4 regions of the Micromonospora sp. NRRL B-16802 genome follow, and region 1 is predicted to be linked to each of the others. Evidence: riboswitches for the same ligand, from Rfam matches in the RefSeq annotation. Region 1 holds a riboswitch; each other region holds the start of a gene.
What was found. A riboswitch is a leader RNA that binds a small molecule or an ion and turns the genes downstream of it on or off. The one in region 1 is predicted to bind cyclic di-AMP.

Region 1 (3,979 bases):
CCATGGACGAGGCGCTGGTGCCGAGCCTGCGCACCGCCTTCTACGTCAACCACGGCGCGAAGAACAGCCACTGCATCCGGTTCACCCAGCTCACCCACGTGCAGCTGCACCACGGCGACAGCGACAAGGCGCCCAGCGCCAACCCGGTCTCGGGAATCTTCGACCGGATCTTCGTGGCCGGTCCGGCGGCGATCGACAGGTACGCCCGCGCCGGCATACAGATCCCCGCGGAGAAGTTCGTCGTGGTGGGCCGCCCGCAGGTCGAGTCGATCCAGGTACGCCCGGAGCCGGCCGTCGGGCTGGCCCAGCCCACTGTGCTCTACACGCCGACCTGGACGGGGCACCACGCCGACGCCGACTACTGCTCGCTGCCGGTAGCCGAGGCGCTGCTGCGGCGGCTGCTGGCACGCGGCGCGACGGTGATCCTGCGGGCCCACCCGTACACGACGCAGAACCCGGCATCCGCCCGTCAACTGGGCCGGCTCACCGAGCTGCTGGTCGCCGACCGGAACCGCACCGGGCGACCGCACGTGGTCGGGGCTGCGGCCCGGGAGCTGAGCCTGACCGAGTGCGTCAACCGCTCCGACGCGCTGATCTCCGACGTGTCCGGGGTGATCTCGGACTACCTCTACTCCGGCAAGCCGTACGCCGTCACCGACATGGGCGACGAGGGCGAACGGTTCACCGAGAACTTCCCGCTTGCCGCGTCGGGCTACGTGCTGCGCCGGGACATGTCGAACGCCGACGAGGTGCTGACCGCCCTGCTCGACACCGACCCGCTGGCCGAGGCGCGCTGGGCGACCCGCAGGCGTTACCTGGGTGACTTCCCCGCCGAGTCGTACGCCGAGGCGTTCCTGACCGCCGCCCGCCGGGAGTTGGCGTCGACGGACCACTCGACCGAGCGGTCGACGCAGCTCACTCCGCTGGCCTGAACCAGAGGCGTGCCGAGCGTCAGCGGTAGGCGTCCAGCAGCGCCAGCACGGCCGCCGGGTCCTCCACGTGCGCGTTGTGCCCGAGCCCGGGCAGCGTGGCGACCGGCACCCCGTACTCCTTGAGCTGCGCGTCGGTGACCATCGTGTCGTGCTCGCCGCGCGCCAGCACCACCGGCACGTCGGTCGCGGCCAGGAGCGCGGCGAGATCGGGCTCCCCGACGGCGAACGCGCCAGTGTCCATCGCGAGGCGCCACCGGCCGTCGATCTGGCGCAGGCCGGCGTCCACCATCGGGTGGTCCGGCGGGACCAGGCCGGCAAGCCCCGCGACCCGCAGGTAGCGACGGGCCGCCTCGGACCGGCTGGCGAACCAACTGACCGGGCGGGCCGCTACGTCGGCGGCGCGGGTCAGCTCGTCCGGCGTCCAGACGGCCTTGATGCCGAGCCCCACCACGGCGTCCACTGGCGTTCCGGCGGCGCGGGCGGCCAGCGCCAGGCCGACGACCCCACCCAGCGAGTGCCCGAGGACCACGATGCGGTCGCCGGGCGCCAGGGCCTGGGCGATGCGGTTGGCGAAACCTTCGAAGGAGTACGTCGGCAGCGGCGCCGACCAGCCGTGGCCGGCGAGGTCGGGTGCCAGCCACCTGCCGGGCCAGTGCTGCTCCAGCAGTGGCGCCCAGGGCAGCCAGACGTCACCGGTAGCCCCCATGCCGTGCAGCAGAAGCAGGACCGGCCTACGGTCGGCGTGACCACCCGATTCATCCAGCACGGCCGCAGTCTCCCACGGTTCACAGCCCGCGACGAGAGCCGTCGCCGCCCTGGCCCGGCGTCGACGAAGACGCCGCGAGCGCCGGCCCCTCGTGGGAGACGGCGCCCGCGGCGTCTGGTGGGGCCTCACGCCAGGGTCAGGCGGAGTAACCCCGAGTTGCGATCCAGTTGGCGAGGTTGATCGTGGTCATCCAGTACTCGCCGTAGGCCGCGTTCGCCGAGTCGGCGATCCGCACGGTACGGCCGTCGTCCTTGTAGCCGACCACCGCGACGTAGTGCCCGCCGCCGAAGGAGTGCCAGCCGCCGTTGGTGTCGACGGCGTCCCCGGCCACGTTGGCCACCACGCCACGGCCGTCGGTGATCGCGGTGACGACGTCAGCCTGGAGGCGGTCCATCTGGGCCGGGCTGGGCGAGCCGGCGAACATCCGGGTCCGGTACGGGGAGCCCTTCACCTCGGCGTTGAGCACCCGTGTGGTGTCCAGGGCCGAGTTGGTGCCCATCTCGGTGGTGCCCAGCTCGGCGCCCAACTGGTCCTGGGTGCGGTTGATGCCGGTGGCGCTGAGTGCGTTGCGGACGGCCGCCGGGCCGCAGTTGTAGTAGGTGTTCTGCGCCTGGTAGCGGAAGTCGAGCACCTTTGTCGCGGGCGGCTTCGGCGCTGCCTTCTTGGCGGTCAGGTCCGGGTCGCTGCTGGCCTTGGCGGCCGGCGATGCGGCGCTTGCGGAGGGGGCGGCGCTGCTCGGGCTGGCGCTGGTCGGGGCGGCGCTGGCCGAGGGGTCCGCGTCCCGGGCGTCGCCGCGGGAGGCGGCGGTGTCGCTGCGCATCTCGGCGACTGTCGACGCGGTGTGCTGGCCGACGGGGGCTTCGTCGGCACCGGCCACCAGGGCGCCGGTGGTGGTCGCGATGGCGAGGGCCGCGGCGGAGGCGACGGCGATCTGGTACGGGCGTTCGGTGGCGAGGCGACGCAGCTGACGCTGCAGGGTGTGCTTCACGGGTCCTCCACGGTTCAGGGGGAGAGCGGCACACCGGGGGCAGCCGGTATCCGGGCACGCGCCAGCGCGCGGACCGTGGTCCGCGGATGGTGGAACCGCTCAGGGAAACGCCCGGCGCGGCCGGGCGGGAAATGCGGTGACCCTGGGGGTCAGCTCACCGCCACGAGGAGGGCAAGCGTGGGTACCGCGACGCCGTGAAGGCGGAGGAATAGCCGAGGGGTGTGCGGGTGCTGCATGGGGATGGAACTCCTTCCGACACCGCCTACCGGGTTAGCTGACGGATTCGGGCGGGAAGATCGCCCTACCGCGGGCCGTGGCTCGCGGATTCACCCCGGACGTACTTGTGGGTCCCCGGTTCGTTGATCACGATTGAGCGGGTCGGTGCGGCGTCGCCATTCGCGATCGATTACCGCACCGGACGGGACGAACCCTACTGGCCGCCCAGAGCCCTGCCAAGCCTCGCTCACCTGCGTAAACCTTGAACGGGGCGACAATTTCCGGGCGTCTTGCCGCTGACGTGACTCGATGGGACGAGCGGTTACGGAGGCACCGTAGGTCGACAAGCGGACACGTCGTCGACAATGCCGCCGGATCTGCGGGAACAATCCGGCCGAACGCGCCAGCCGCCCGATTTCCCGCGCGTGTGACCGGGCTCACCGAATAATCGGCGCGTTTCACCCCACCCGCGCCGGGCGCCACCGCGCCGCCGCCGCCGGCAGAGCCGCGACACGGACGGTGCGGCGGGCCGCCACCCGGGTCGGCCGCAACCGGGCCGCCGCCGCGTACGCCTCCTCGGCCAGGGCGCGCGCCGCAGACGCCGCCAGCTCGGCGTCGCGCCAGGCCGCCCGTTCCCGTCCGGCGGCAGCCTCGTAGTCGGCCCGCCGCGTCTCCCGGGCCGCCCGGCTGATCAGCACCTCCTGCTCCACCGGGTGCCGTCGTGGATCCCAGCCGTGCCGGTGGCCGAACACGTCGCCGAGCTGCCGCATGGTCAGGTCCCCCCGCCAGTACGCGGCCATCGCCGCCCGGTGCAGGTAGCGCTCCCGGATGGCGTACTCGGCGGGGGTGCGCGGGGTTCGCGGGGTGGGCAGCGCCCCGGCGCCGGCGAACCGGCGGGCCACGGCGTCCGCCTCGTCGTACCGCGCCCAGGTCTGCTCCACCTGCTCCTGAGCAGTCAGCCAGGCCGCACGCCGTCGGCGGGCGGTCTGCGCCGCGCGGGCCGCGGCGACGGCCACCTCCTCGGCGTACCGGCGCAGGTCGGCGGCCTCGGCGACGGCGGCCTCACGGGCGGTGGGC
Region 2 (3,979 bases), on a different contig from region 1:
TGACGATCGTCGCCGGTGGTCCGGGCACCGGCAAGACCGCTGTCGCCCTGCACCGGGCCGCCTACCTGCTGTATTCCGACCGCAGCCGGTACGCCGGTGGCGGCATCCTGGTGGTCGGCCCGTCCACCGTCTTCGTCGAGTACATCGCCTCGGTGCTGCCGTCGCTCGGCGAGGACACGGCGACCCTGCACTCGCTGGGCACCCTCTTTCCGGGGATGACCGCCACCCGCACCGATCCGCCGGACGTGGCGGCCGTGAAGGGTTCGCTGCGGATGCGCCGGGTGCTGGAGCGGGCCGTCCGGGACGCGGTGCCGGGCGGGCCGGGTGAGCTGCGACTGCTCTACCGGGGCACGCTGCTGCGGCTGGACCGCGCCGAGCTGGACGCGATCCGGGACCGCGTGCTGAACCGGGGCGCCCGCCGCAACGAGGTCCGCCGGGCCGGCTTCGACGGGGTGTTCGCCGCGCTCTGGGCGCAGGCCCGCCGCCTGGGCATCGGCCGGCTGCCGGAGCAGCGTGCCTTCGAGGACGAGATCGCCGAGCGGCCGGAGTTCCGCGAGTTCCTCAAGGCGTGGTGGCCGCGGCTGCATCCTCGGCACGTGCTCGGTTGGCTGGCCCGTCCCGACCGGCTGCGCAGGTACGCCGGGGGCATCCTCTCCGGCGCGGAGATCCGGTTGCTCGGTGCGGCGTACCGGAGTCTGGACACCGACGGCCTGACCATCGCGGACGTGGCGCTGCTCGACGAGTTGGACGCGCTGCTGGGCAAGCCCGTGCAGCCGGCCCGCGCCCGGCGTGACCCGTTCCAGCTCGCCGGCGGCGTCCGGGAACTGAGCACCCTTGGCGACCGCCAGCGGGCGGCCCGCGCGGCGGCGCGGGAGCGCCCGGCGGACTACCGGGACTACGCGCACATCGTGGTGGACGAGGCGCAGGACGTCTCGCCGATGCAGTGGCGGATGATCGGCAGGCGCGGCCGGCTGGCCTCGTGGACCATCGTGGGCGATCCGGCGCAGACCGCCTGGACCGGTGACCCGGAGGAGCTGACGCGGGCCCGTGACCAGGCGCTGGGTCGGCGCAAGCGGCTGGACTTCACGCTCACCACCAACTACCGCAACTCGGCGGAGATCTTCGCGGTGGCGGCGGCCGAGATCCGCAGGCTCTATCCGGACCTGCCGCTGCCCAGGGCCGTCCGCTCCACCGGGGTCGATCCGGTCGAGCAGGTCGTACCGGCCGCAGGGCTGGAGACCGCGACGGTGGAGGCGGCCACCGGCCTGCTGGCCGAGGTGGACGGCACGGTCGGTGTGATCACGCCGGTCCCCCGCCGCGACGAGGTCGCCGGCTGGCTCGGCGCGCTCGGCGGGTCGCGGTTGCAGGTGGTGACGAGCCTGGAGGCCAAGGGCATGGAGTACGACGGGGTGGTGCTCGTCGCGCCGAGTGAGATCCGGGCGGATCCGGGTGCGGGTGTCCGCACGCTCTATGTCGCGCTGTCCCGGGCCACCCAGCGACTCACCACCATCGACCCGATCGGCTGAATCCGTGTTGGCGGGGCCGGGGGTACATCGTTGCCCTACAGTTGCATACATAGCGATGTGAACATACATTTGACCCGGTCCCGGCTGGCACAGGAAGGTGGGTTTCGTGGGCTCAGGTCATGACCACCACCACGCTTCGGTCAGCAACGCCGCACAACAGCACCGGGGCCGACTCTGGGTAGCGTTCGGCCTGCTCGCCACCCTGATGGTGGTCGAGGCGGTGGCCGCACTGCACACCGGCTCACTGGCACTGCTCTCCGACGCCGGGCACATGTTCACCGACGTGCTCGGCATCGGGATGGCCCTGGCCGCGATCACCGCAACCCAACGGGCCGCCCGCGACCCACAGCGCACCTTCGGGCTCTACCGCCTCGAGGTGCTGGCCGCCCTTGCCAACGCCGTCCTACTCTCCGGCGTGGCGATCTACGTGTTGATCGAGGCGATCGGCCGGTTCGGCGACCCGCACGAGGTGGTGGTCGGCCCGATGCTCGTGGTCGCCGTGCTCGGCCTGCTCGCCAATGTGGTCGCGTTCGCCCTGCTCCGCGCCGGCGCCCGGGACAGCATCAACCTCCAGGGCGCCTACCTGGAGGTGCTCGGCGACCTGCTCGGCTCGCTCGGCGTGATCGGCGCGGCGCTGCTCATCGCGGTCACCGACTGGTGGTGGGCCGACCCGCTGGTCGCGGTCGCCATCGGCGTGTTCATCCTGCCGCGCACCTGGCGGCTCGGCCGCGCCGCGGTCCGCATCCTCGTGCAGGCCGCCCCGGAACACCTCCAGGTCACCGCCGTGCACGACCGGCTCGCCGCCGTACCCGGCGTGGTCGAGGTGCACGACCTGCACGTCTGGACGCTCACCTCGGGCATGGACGTGGCCTCCGCACACCTGACAATGGCACCCGACGCGGAGGTCGGCACCGTGCTCACCGCGGCACGCACCGCCCTGCAGGAGGAGTTCCGGATCGAACACGCCACGCTCCAGATCGAGCCCGGCGCGGCCCCGGGGGCCTGCGGTGCCGTCACCTGGTAGGGCGAGATTCCGCCCTTAATCCCTTTTGTCGGCTTTTTGGGTAGCGCCGTGCACACCGTCAGTCACAATGGCTGCACCAGCCCCATGAGCACCGGTAGGCTGGCTCCCGGCCACCACCCGGCGGCGCCCTCCCGGTGCCGGTGGCGGCCGCCGCCTAATCACCCGAGAGGGCGAACCGGGGAACCATGTTCCTGGGGTGCATCCGCGTCAGCGGTAGGGATCTTCCGTCCCGAACCCGTCAGCTAACCCGGTCGGCGGCTGACGGAAGGACATGCGCAGTGGCACGAGCACGACCCCCCGCCGCCCGATTGGCGGCGCTGATCGTCATGATGTTCACCCTCGGCGTCGCCATCCCCGCCGGCGCCGCCTCGGCCGCTCCCCCGGCCACCCAGCGGGCCGCGGCACCCGACAACGACGAAGAGGGCGGCACCCCGGCCCTGCGCGCCGCACTGGACGCGGCCAGCAAGGGCTACCTGGACGCGAAGCGCGCCCTGGACACCTCGGTCCAGCGGCAGCAGCAACTCGCCGCCAAGCTCAAGACCACCGAAGCCGAGATGAACGAGCGCAGCGGCAAGGTCGGAGAGATCGCCGGCGTCGCGTACCGCACCGGCCGGCTCAGCACCGTCTCGGCGCTGCTCAACACCAACACCCCCGAAGGCTTCATGGACCGCGCCGCCGCGCTGGACGTGGTCGCCGCCAACGAGGACCGGGTGCTGCGCGACCTGATCGCCACGAAGGACGAGGCCAACCGCACCCGCGTCGCCCTCGACGGCGAGATCCGCGAGCAGCGCAAGCAGGTCGAGGTGATGGCCAAGCGCAAGGAGCAGGCCGAACGCGCCCTGACCGTTGCCAACACCAGGCAGCAGTCCACCGCCTCCGACTCCGGCTCCAACCGGGGCACCTCCACCGCCAACGCCAAGCCCGCGCCGCGCAACTCCGACGGCTCCTGGCCGTCCGAGTCGTGCAGCGTCAACGACCCCACCCCGGCCAACGGCTGCATCACCCCACGCACCCTGCACGCCCTCAACCAGGCCAAGGCCGCAGGCTTCACCAGGTACGTCTCCTGCCACCGCTCCGGCGGCTCCGGCGAGCACCCGAAGGGTCGCGCCTGCGACTTCGCCGCGCAGAAGAACGGCTTCGGTGGGGACGCCACCGGCGGCGACAAGACGTACGGCAACAACCTCGCCGCGTACTTCATCCGCAACGCCGACCGGCTCGCCGTGCTGTACGTGATCTGGTACAGGCAGATCTGGCTGCCCAGCAGCGGGTGGAAGTCGTACAGCGGGGCGAACGGCGACCCGTCCAGCGACCACACGAACCACGTACACCTGTCCGTGTACTGATCGACCCCGACCCGGCCGGCGCCTCCCCCACGGGGGGCGTCGGCCGGTGTGCGTCAGCGGGCGCAGCCCGTCCTGTTCGCGCCGCG
Region 3 (3,979 bases), on a different contig from region 1:
CCTGCCCAGCCACGCCCCACTGGACCTGTTCTCCCCGCAGGGCCGCCGGGGCGTCCAGCTCTACGTCAAGCGCGTGTTCATCATGGACGACTGCGAGGCGCTGGTCCCCACCTACCTGCGCTTCGTCAAGGGAGTGGTCGACGCCCACGACCTGTCGCTGAACATCTCCCGGGAGATCCTCCAGCAGGACCGCCAGATCCAGATCGTCCGCCGCCGCCTGGTGAAGAAGGTCCTCGCCGCAGTCAAGGACCTCAAGGCCAACCACGCCGAGCGCTACCAGACCTTCTGGAAGGAGTTCGGCACTGTCGTCAAGGAAGGGCTCATCGACGACACCGACAACCGCGACACCCTGCTGGAGATCCTGTCGGTGGCCTCCACCCACGACCCGGCCGAGCTCACCGACCTGGCCGGCTACGTCTCCCGGATGAAGGACGGCCAGAGCGACATCTGGTACGCCACCGGCGACTCCCGGGCCACCATCGAGAACTCCCCGCACCTGGAGGCGTTCCGGGCCAAGGGCCACGAGGTGCTGCTGCTCACCGACCCTGTCGACGAGGTGTGGGTGGAGCGGGTCGGCACGTACGACGGCCGGCCGCTGCGCTCGATCGCCAAGGGCGAGGTCGACCTGGACACCGACGAGGAAAAGCAGCAGGCCGAGTCCGAGCGCGAGCAGCAGCGGCAGGAGTTCGCGGCGCTCGTGGACTGGCTCGGCACGACCCTTGCCGACAGCGTCCGGGAGGTCCGCCTGTCGTCGCGGCTCACCACCTCACCGGCCTGTGTGGTGGGTGACGCGCACGACCTCACGCCGACACTGGAGAAGATGTACCGGGCGATGGGGCACGAGATCCCGTCGACGAAGCGCATCCTGGAGATCAATCCCGGTCATCCTCTGGTAGCCGCGCTGCGCAAGGCCCACGAGCAGGGCGATTCCGCCGAGACCCTCACCGAAACCGCCGAGCTGCTGTACGGCCTGGCGGTGCTCGCCGAGGGCGGCGACCTGGCCGACCCGGCCCGCTTCACCCGTACGCTCGCCGACCGGCTGGCCCGCACCCTGTAGCCAGGTGCCCCGGCCGGTGGTGGCCCGCGTTGTCGGGCTCCACCGGCCGGGGATCGGCAGATCTGATCGGAAGCGGTCCATCATGGCCGCTGCAGAGCTGGACGCCGCCCGCAACCGCTGAGCGCGCCGCTCAGCGCGGCCCGGTGAAGAACTTCACAGGGGTTGGGCGATCGATGCCGGCCGTGCCTAACGTCGGTCGGGTTCGCCATCGCGGACGCCACGACCGGTAACGCCAAATCCTGCCCCCGGTCGTCGGAACCCAGTCACCCGGGCAGGAGCGGGGGACCCAAACGTTCCTCGGTGCATCGTCACCTCGGGGTGAAGCCGCCATCGCGCGGCCGGGCTCCTCGGCCCGAACCCGACAGCTCACCTCGCCGGCGTGGAGGAAGCACACTCATGACGTCTGTCTATACCCCCCGTCATCGACGGGTCAGCACCCGCCGTATCGCCGTCGGCACCCTGGCCGTCGGCGCGGTCACCGGTGCCGTGGCGCTCTTCGGCCCGGCCGCCCCGGCCCAGGCCGCCGTCAACTGGGACGCCATCGCCAAGTGCGAGTCCGGTGGCAACTGGAAGATCAACACCGGCAACGGCTACTACGGCGGGTTGCAGTTCTCGCAGAGCACCTGGGCCGGCTACGGCGGCAAGAAGTACGCCGCCCGCGCCGACCTGGCGAGCCGCAGCGAGCAGATCACCATCGCCGAGAAGGTGCTCAAGGGGCAGGGCATCGGCGCGTGGCCGACCTGCGGCAAGAAGGCCGGGGCGTCGGGCGGCTCGGCCACGAAGTCCTCGACGAAGCCCACCACGAAGTCGAAGTCGACCGCCAAGTCGAAGTCCACTCCGAAGGCCGACAAGCCCGCCCAGCGGTCGTCGCGCGGTGAGCAGCCGGCGACCCGCAGTAACAAGCGCACCGCCCCGGCGGCCAGCGGCGACACCTATGTGGTGAAGTCGGGCGACACCCTGTCGGAGATCGCGCAGAGCCACCGGCAGGACGGCGGCTGGCAGGCCCTCTACGAGCGCAACCGGCAGGTCGTCGGTGCCGACCCGGGCCTGATCTTCCCCGGGCAGCGGCTCAGCCTCTGACGTACGACACAGCGGGCGCCCGATCGGATTCCGGTCGGGCGCCCGCTGGCGTGTCGCTGACGTGGCGGAGGCGTCAGGCGGCCGAAGCCCGCGACGCCGAGACCGCTTCGCCGGACCGGGTCCGCCGCGGGTGGAAGGACTCCTGGGTGGACCAGTTGTCCGGTGTCTCGTCGTGGCCGTCCCACTGCGGGGCGGCCGTCGGCGGTGTCTCGGCCCCGCCTCGGGCGAGCCGCAGCGACTGTTCAGCGTTCCCGCGCGCCGCGCATGGGTACGGTTCCCCGGCGCAGAGCAGGTTGCCGCAGACGCCGTCCTCGGTCGGCTCGTGGGCGTCGAGCACGTCGAGCGCCAGCTGCCACAGCAGCGGGTCGGTCACGTCGTGCGGACGCTCGGCACGCCGGCTCGCGCGGTTGCTGCTGTCGTCGGACATGGTGGTCCCCCCTCAAGGCTGATCGTCACAACGTCTCCGATCATGCCGTCGCTAAACCCTCCAGCTGCTGTGATATCCGCCGCCACCAGGCGGATCAGTCCGGCAGAAGAGGCATTTCGACACCCGAATCCCGGCCCAGCAGCACCGCGCGGGTCAACGCCGTCGACCCGAACCGGTCCCGGACCGCGTCCACGGCGGCGTCCAGGTCCGCCCCGGGGACGGCGTCGAACGGCAACTCCGGTTGCACAGGGTTGTCGTCGAGGTTGCCCACCGACACCCCGATCAGCGTGACGCCCCGCCTGTCGATCTCCGGCAGCGCCGTACGCAGCAGCGCCCGCGCGGCGGCGAGCAGGGGCGTGGTGTCCGCGGTCGCCTTGCGCACTGTGTGCGAGCGGGTTGCCCGGGTGTAGTCGCCGAAGCGCAGCCGCAGCAGCACCGTGCGCCCGGACCGGCCAGCCGCCCGCATCCGCCGGGTGACCCGGTCGACAAGGCCCGCCAGGATGGCGTCCAGCTCCGTGGCCGCGTGCGGGGTGCGGCTCAGCGCGTGCTGGGCGCCCATCGAGCCGCGCCGCCGGCCGACCTGCACCGCCCGCGGGTCACGGTTGTGCGCCAGGGCGTGCAGGTGCCGGCCGGCGCCCGCGCCGAGCAGGGACACCAACGCCGCCTCGCCGAGCCGGGCGACATCGCCGACGGTACGGATCCGGCGCTCCCGCAACTTCGCGGCGGTGACCGGGCCGACGCCCCAGAGTCGCTCCACTGGCAGCGGGTGCAGGAACGCCACCTCGGCGTCGGGCGCGACGACAAGCAACCCGTCCGGCTTCGCCACCCCACTGGCCACCTTCGCCAGGAACTTCGTGCGCGCCACACCCACCGTGATCGGCAGGCCGATCTGCTCGCGGACCTCCCGGCGCAGCCGGTCGGCGATGTCCACAGGCGCACCGGCCAGCCGCCGCAGGCCACCAACGTCGAGGAACGCCTCGTCGATGGAGAGCCCTTCGACCAGTGGCGTGGTCTGCCGGAAGATCTCGAACACCGCCCGGCTTGCCCGCGTGTACGCCGACATCCGGGGCGGCACCACTATCGCGTCCGGGCACAGCCGCCGCGCCTGCTGCCCACCCATCGCGCTGCGGACGCCCCGCGCCTTCGCCTCGTAGCTGGCAGCCAGCACCACGCCGCCGCCGACGATCACCGGACGGCCGCGCAGACGCGGGTCGTCACGCTGCTCGACCGACGCGTAGAACGCGTCCAGGTCGGCGTGCAGGATGCTGGCTCCGGGCGACACGTACATATGTTCGCATGGCGCGTACGATCACGGCAGTGAGCTGGGTGAACGCGGACGTGTCGGCCCCCGCGTGGCTCTCGCGACGCGGCCCGGGGGCCAGCTCAGTCGAGGCAGAATTCGTTGCCCTCGGGGT
Region 4 (3,979 bases), on a different contig from region 1:
TGTGGAACCAGGCCCGTTGCCCGAGGTACCAGATGGCCGTCCAGTCGCCCTGCCGACCGGCCAGCGCGTACGTCTGGCCGGCGGAGGCCCGGGCGCCGTGGTCGGACACCTCCATCGTGTTCGGGGTGCCGTCGGGGCGCAGCGCGATGTCGTTGACAAGCGGCGCGTCGGCCGACGGCGCGGAGCGCAGCACCACCGACGACGAACCGCGCGACGGGCACGGAACGCCTGGCGTGACGCAGCCGACGAACGCCGGCCTGTTGGTGGCGTAGTCCGGGTCGATCCGGACCAGGCCGGTGGCCGGGGTGCCGGTGTCGAGTCGCGGCGCGTGCAGCAGGTCGAAGTAGTGCGTCCAGTCCCAGTACGGGCCCGGGTCCCAGTGCATCCCGCGCACTGTCGCCGCGGTGGTGCCGGGCACGTTGTCGTGGCCGATGATGTGCTGACGGTCCAGCGGGATGCCAAGTCGCAGCGCGAGGTGCCGGACGAGCTTCGCGGACGTCCGGTACATCGCCTCGGTGTACCAGGTGCCCTGCGCCGCGAAGCCCTCGTGTTCGAGCCCGATCGACTTGGCGTTGACGTACCAGTTGCCGGCGTGCCAGGCGACGTCCTTGGTCTTGACGTGCTGGGCGATGTGCCCGTCCACCGAGCGCAGCGAGTAGTGCCAGCTCACGTAGGTCGGATCTTGGACGAGCTTCAGGGTGGTGGCCCAGCTCGCCTCGGTGTCGTGGATGACGATGTACTCGATCTTCTGCCGCTTGGGCCGGTCGGAGAGGTCGTGGTTGCCGTAGTCCCCGTCGCCGAACGCCTCGTACGGCGCCGGGATCCACTCACAGGAGATGGTGCGGGGGCACTCCAGCCCGTCCGGGCGGGCGAGCTTGCGCAGGCCCAGCCGGTCCAGCCAGGTTCGATCCGGCCGTACCGTGCGGGCCGGCAGGGTGACCCGCTGGCCGTCGTCGGTCACCCGGGACTCGCCGGCGCCGATGGTGGTGAAGACCTCGTCGGCGAAGGCCGCCGCGGCGTCGGCGCTGTCCGCGCCTGCGTAACGGGCAACCGCGCCGTACCAGGCAGCCGGGTCGGTGCCGGTGCCGATCGGTGCGCCAAGCTCCCGCTGGTACGACGCCAGCAGCGCCGCCCCGCCCCGGATGTTCGCGTTCGGGTCGGTGCGCAGCGACTCCGGGGCCACGCCGGTCAGCGCGGCGGCGGCGTCGACCGTTTGCAGGGCGGCGCTGGGCGGCGCGGGCTCCGAGGCTTCGCGGGGTGCCAGCGCGGTACGCGAGTCGTCGCCGCGCGGGTCCTCGGTGCCGGTGTCGTGGTGCCCGCGCCCGGGCAGGGCGGTCACGTGCCGGGCGTCGGTCAGGTGCATCGGGCCGTAGCCGCCGCTGGTGCTGGGCGTGCCGGCGTTGCTGTCCCAGCGGGACTCCAGATAGGAGACCCCGAGCAGCACGTCGGTCGGTACGCCGTACTCGCTCGCTGCGGCAGCGTACTGCTGCTGGCGGTCGGCCGTTGGTGCGGCGGCGACCGGACCGGCGGGCAGTGGCACCACGGTCACGGCGACCACGGCGGTGACCAGCAATGTGCGCCGACGGGACGGCAGGGTTGGACGGTGCATCGAACCCCCTAGATTGCGTGGGTAACTGTGAGGTCACCCTCCCGCCGGCCGGGAGCTCCCGTCAATACCTTTCCATATTCGGATACAGGCAGAAAAAAACCTTCGCGCACGGTCCGTGACCCCGCAGAATCGCCACGGAGTGTCACTGCCGCACGGGTTGCGGATCGGTAACGGTCATCTCTACTCTGGTCAATCGTCGGCCCGGTAGCAGGTCTGCCCATCCCGGGCGGTAACGGACCGGCACCGCCGAGTCGCTCGACGAGTGAGCCGGGGACCCAGGTTCCCTCGGGGTGAATCCGCAGATCGTGCGGTAGGGCGTCGACTTCCCGCCCGAACCCGTCAGCTAACCCGGTAGGCGGTCAGGAAGAAGGAGTACGGAACCCCGGTGGCACTCCATGCCCCGCGGCCGTCGTCCGAGCGGTCGGCCTCAGCCGACCCCCTGTCGATCGTGCCGCGTCAACGCTGGTCCCGCTTCACCACAGCTCTCGCCGCCATGGTCGGCGTCGCCGTCGTCCTGACCGGCAGCGCCACGGCCGCGCACGCGGACCCGTCCGTCGCCGAGATCGAACGCCAGATCGACGCCGACTGGAACAAGCTCGAACCGATCATCGAACGGCACAACTCCACCCGCACCGAGCTGGCCGCCAAGCGTAAGCAGGCAAGCGCGCTGGCCGCCAGGATCGCCCCGCTGGAGCGCCAGGTCGACGCCGCCATGGACAAGGTCAGCGCCCTGGCCGTCCGCGCGTACATGGGTGAGAACGTCTCCACTGTCAACGCGATGCTCGGCAGCCGCTCGCCAAGCGAGATGGTCGGCCAGCTCGAAATGCTCGACCGGTTCGCCCACAACCAGCAGCAGGACGTGAAGCAGGTGGCCGACCTGCGCGACGAGTTGGCCCGGCAGAAGGCGCCGCTGGACGAGTTGGTCGCCGAGCTGACCCTGACCGAGGCGCAGTTGGCGGCGAAGAAGAAGCAGATCAACGCCGAGATCGACAAGCTACAGAAGCTGCGCCTCAAGGTGTACGGCAACGGCGGCGGGGGTCCGCTGCGTCCGGCGCCCTGCCCGGCCAGCTACCCCGGAGGCGGGGCGGGCACGGCGGTCAAGTTCGCCTGCGCCCAGATCGGCAAGCCCTACGTGTGGGGCGCCGAGGGCCCGAACTCGTACGACTGCTCGGGGCTGATGCTTGCCGCGTGGGCCAAGGCCGGCGTGTCACTGCCGCACAACGCCGCGCAGCAGAGCCGGGTGACAAAGGACGTCAGCCGCGCCGACCTCCGCCCCGGTGACCTGGTCTTCTACTACAGCGACATCCACCACGTGGGCATGTACGTCGGTGACGGCTGGGTGGTGCACGCCTCCCAGGCCGGTCAACCCGTCAAGATGAAGAAGGTCGACGACGGCCCGATCCACAGTTACGGCCGTCCCGGCTGAGGTGTAAGGAGGGGCCCCTTCCTAACGCCTCGTGTAGAGAAGGGGCCCCTTACTAACACCGGACGGGCGTGCGGCTCAACGGGTCGGCCAGGCGCGCCAGTTCTGCCAGGAGCGGCTCGGCGTCGGCCCCCGCTGGCCCTGGTAGCGCGAGCCGTAGACCACCGAGCCGTACGGGTGCTCGGCCGGCGAGGAGAGCCGGAAGATGCACAGCTGCCCGATCTTCATGCCCGGCCAGAGGGTGATCGGCAGGTTCGCCACGTTTGACAGCTCCAGCGTCACGTGACCGGAGAAACCCGGGTCGATGAAGCCGGCGGTGGAGTGGGTGAGCAGTCCGAGACGGCCCAGGCTGGACTTGCCCTCCAGACGGCCGGCGAGCTGCTCGCCGAGGGAGATCACCTCAAGCGTCGAGGCAAGTACGAACTCGCCCGGGTGCAGCACGAACGGCTCGCCGTCGGGCACCTCGACCACCGAGGTCAGGTCGTCCTGCTGCATGGCCGGATCGATGTGCGTGTAGAGGTGGTTGTTGAAGACCCGGAACAGCCTGTCGAGTCTTACGTCGATGCTGGACGGTTGAACCAGAGTGGGCTCGAAAGGCTCCAGGCCCAGCGTGCCGGCCTTGATCTCGGTGACCAGGTCGCGGTCGGAGAGCAGCATCGGACCACCATAGCGAGGCAGCCGGTGACCAGCGTGTCGAGGTCGCCTCTCGTACATTTGTTCGATAGAATGCCCTCATGGCTTCCTGGTCCGATTTTGCCGCCGACGAGCCCCGCCTCGCCGACGGGATCCGCGTTCTCCTGCAGCAGTACGGGCCGGGCTTCGGCTATCTGGCCACGGTCCGCGCCGACGGCGGTCCCCGCGTCCATCCGGTGTCCCCGGTCATCACCGACGAGGGCCTGTTCTGCTTCATCATCGACTCGCCGAAGCGCCGCGATCTCGAACGCGAC

Region 2: linked by a shared signal. The riboswitch ahead of ADK66_RS07370 (hypothetical protein) and the one ahead of ADK66_RS05085 (C39 family peptidase) in region 1 are both predicted to bind cyclic di-AMP.
Region 3: linked by a shared signal. The riboswitch ahead of ADK66_RS16540 (transglycosylase family protein) and the one ahead of ADK66_RS05085 (C39 family peptidase) in region 1 are both predicted to bind cyclic di-AMP.
Region 4: linked by a shared signal. The riboswitch ahead of ADK66_RS01520 (NlpC/P60 family protein) and the one ahead of ADK66_RS05085 (C39 family peptidase) in region 1 are both predicted to bind cyclic di-AMP.

What each region holds. Positions count from the first base shown of each region.
Region 1 is NZ_LGEB01000024.1:59,864-63,842, forward strand. Features, by position in the region: gene ADK66_RS05075 (CDP-glycerol glycerophosphotransferase family protein) at 1-932, shown strand, start outside; gene ADK66_RS05080 (alpha/beta fold hydrolase) at 952-1,698, opposite strand; gene ADK66_RS05085 (C39 family peptidase) at 1,835-2,686, opposite strand; cyclic di-AMP (ydaO/yuaA leader) riboswitch at 2,931-3,072, opposite strand; gene ADK66_RS05090 (hypothetical protein) at 3,361-3,979, opposite strand, start outside.
Region 2 is NZ_LGEB01000048.1:4,573-8,551, reverse strand. Features, by position in the region: gene ADK66_RS07380 (AAA family ATPase) at 1-1,526, shown strand, start outside; gene ADK66_RS07375 (cation diffusion facilitator family transporter) at 1,633-2,550, shown strand; cyclic di-AMP (ydaO/yuaA leader) riboswitch at 2,692-2,823, shown strand; gene ADK66_RS07370 (hypothetical protein) at 2,877-3,893, shown strand.
Region 3 is NZ_LGEB01000062.1:39,562-43,540, reverse strand. Features, by position in the region: gene htpG (molecular chaperone HtpG) at 1-1,057, shown strand, start outside; cyclic di-AMP (ydaO/yuaA leader) riboswitch at 1,278-1,451, shown strand; gene ADK66_RS16540 (transglycosylase family protein) at 1,454-2,137, shown strand; gene ADK66_RS16535 (hypothetical protein) at 2,211-2,564, opposite strand; gene dinB (DNA polymerase IV) at 2,659-3,846, opposite strand; gene ADK66_RS16525 (VOC family protein) at 3,948-3,979, opposite strand, start outside.
Region 4 is NZ_LGEB01000001.1:322,547-326,525, forward strand. Features, by position in the region: gene ADK66_RS01515 (N-acetylmuramoyl-L-alanine amidase) at 1-1,609, opposite strand, end outside; cyclic di-AMP (ydaO/yuaA leader) riboswitch at 1,844-1,981, shown strand; gene ADK66_RS01520 (NlpC/P60 family protein) at 1,995-3,035, shown strand; gene dcd (dCTP deaminase) at 3,111-3,689, opposite strand; gene ADK66_RS01530 (pyridoxamine 5'-phosphate oxidase family protein) at 3,767-3,979, shown strand, end outside.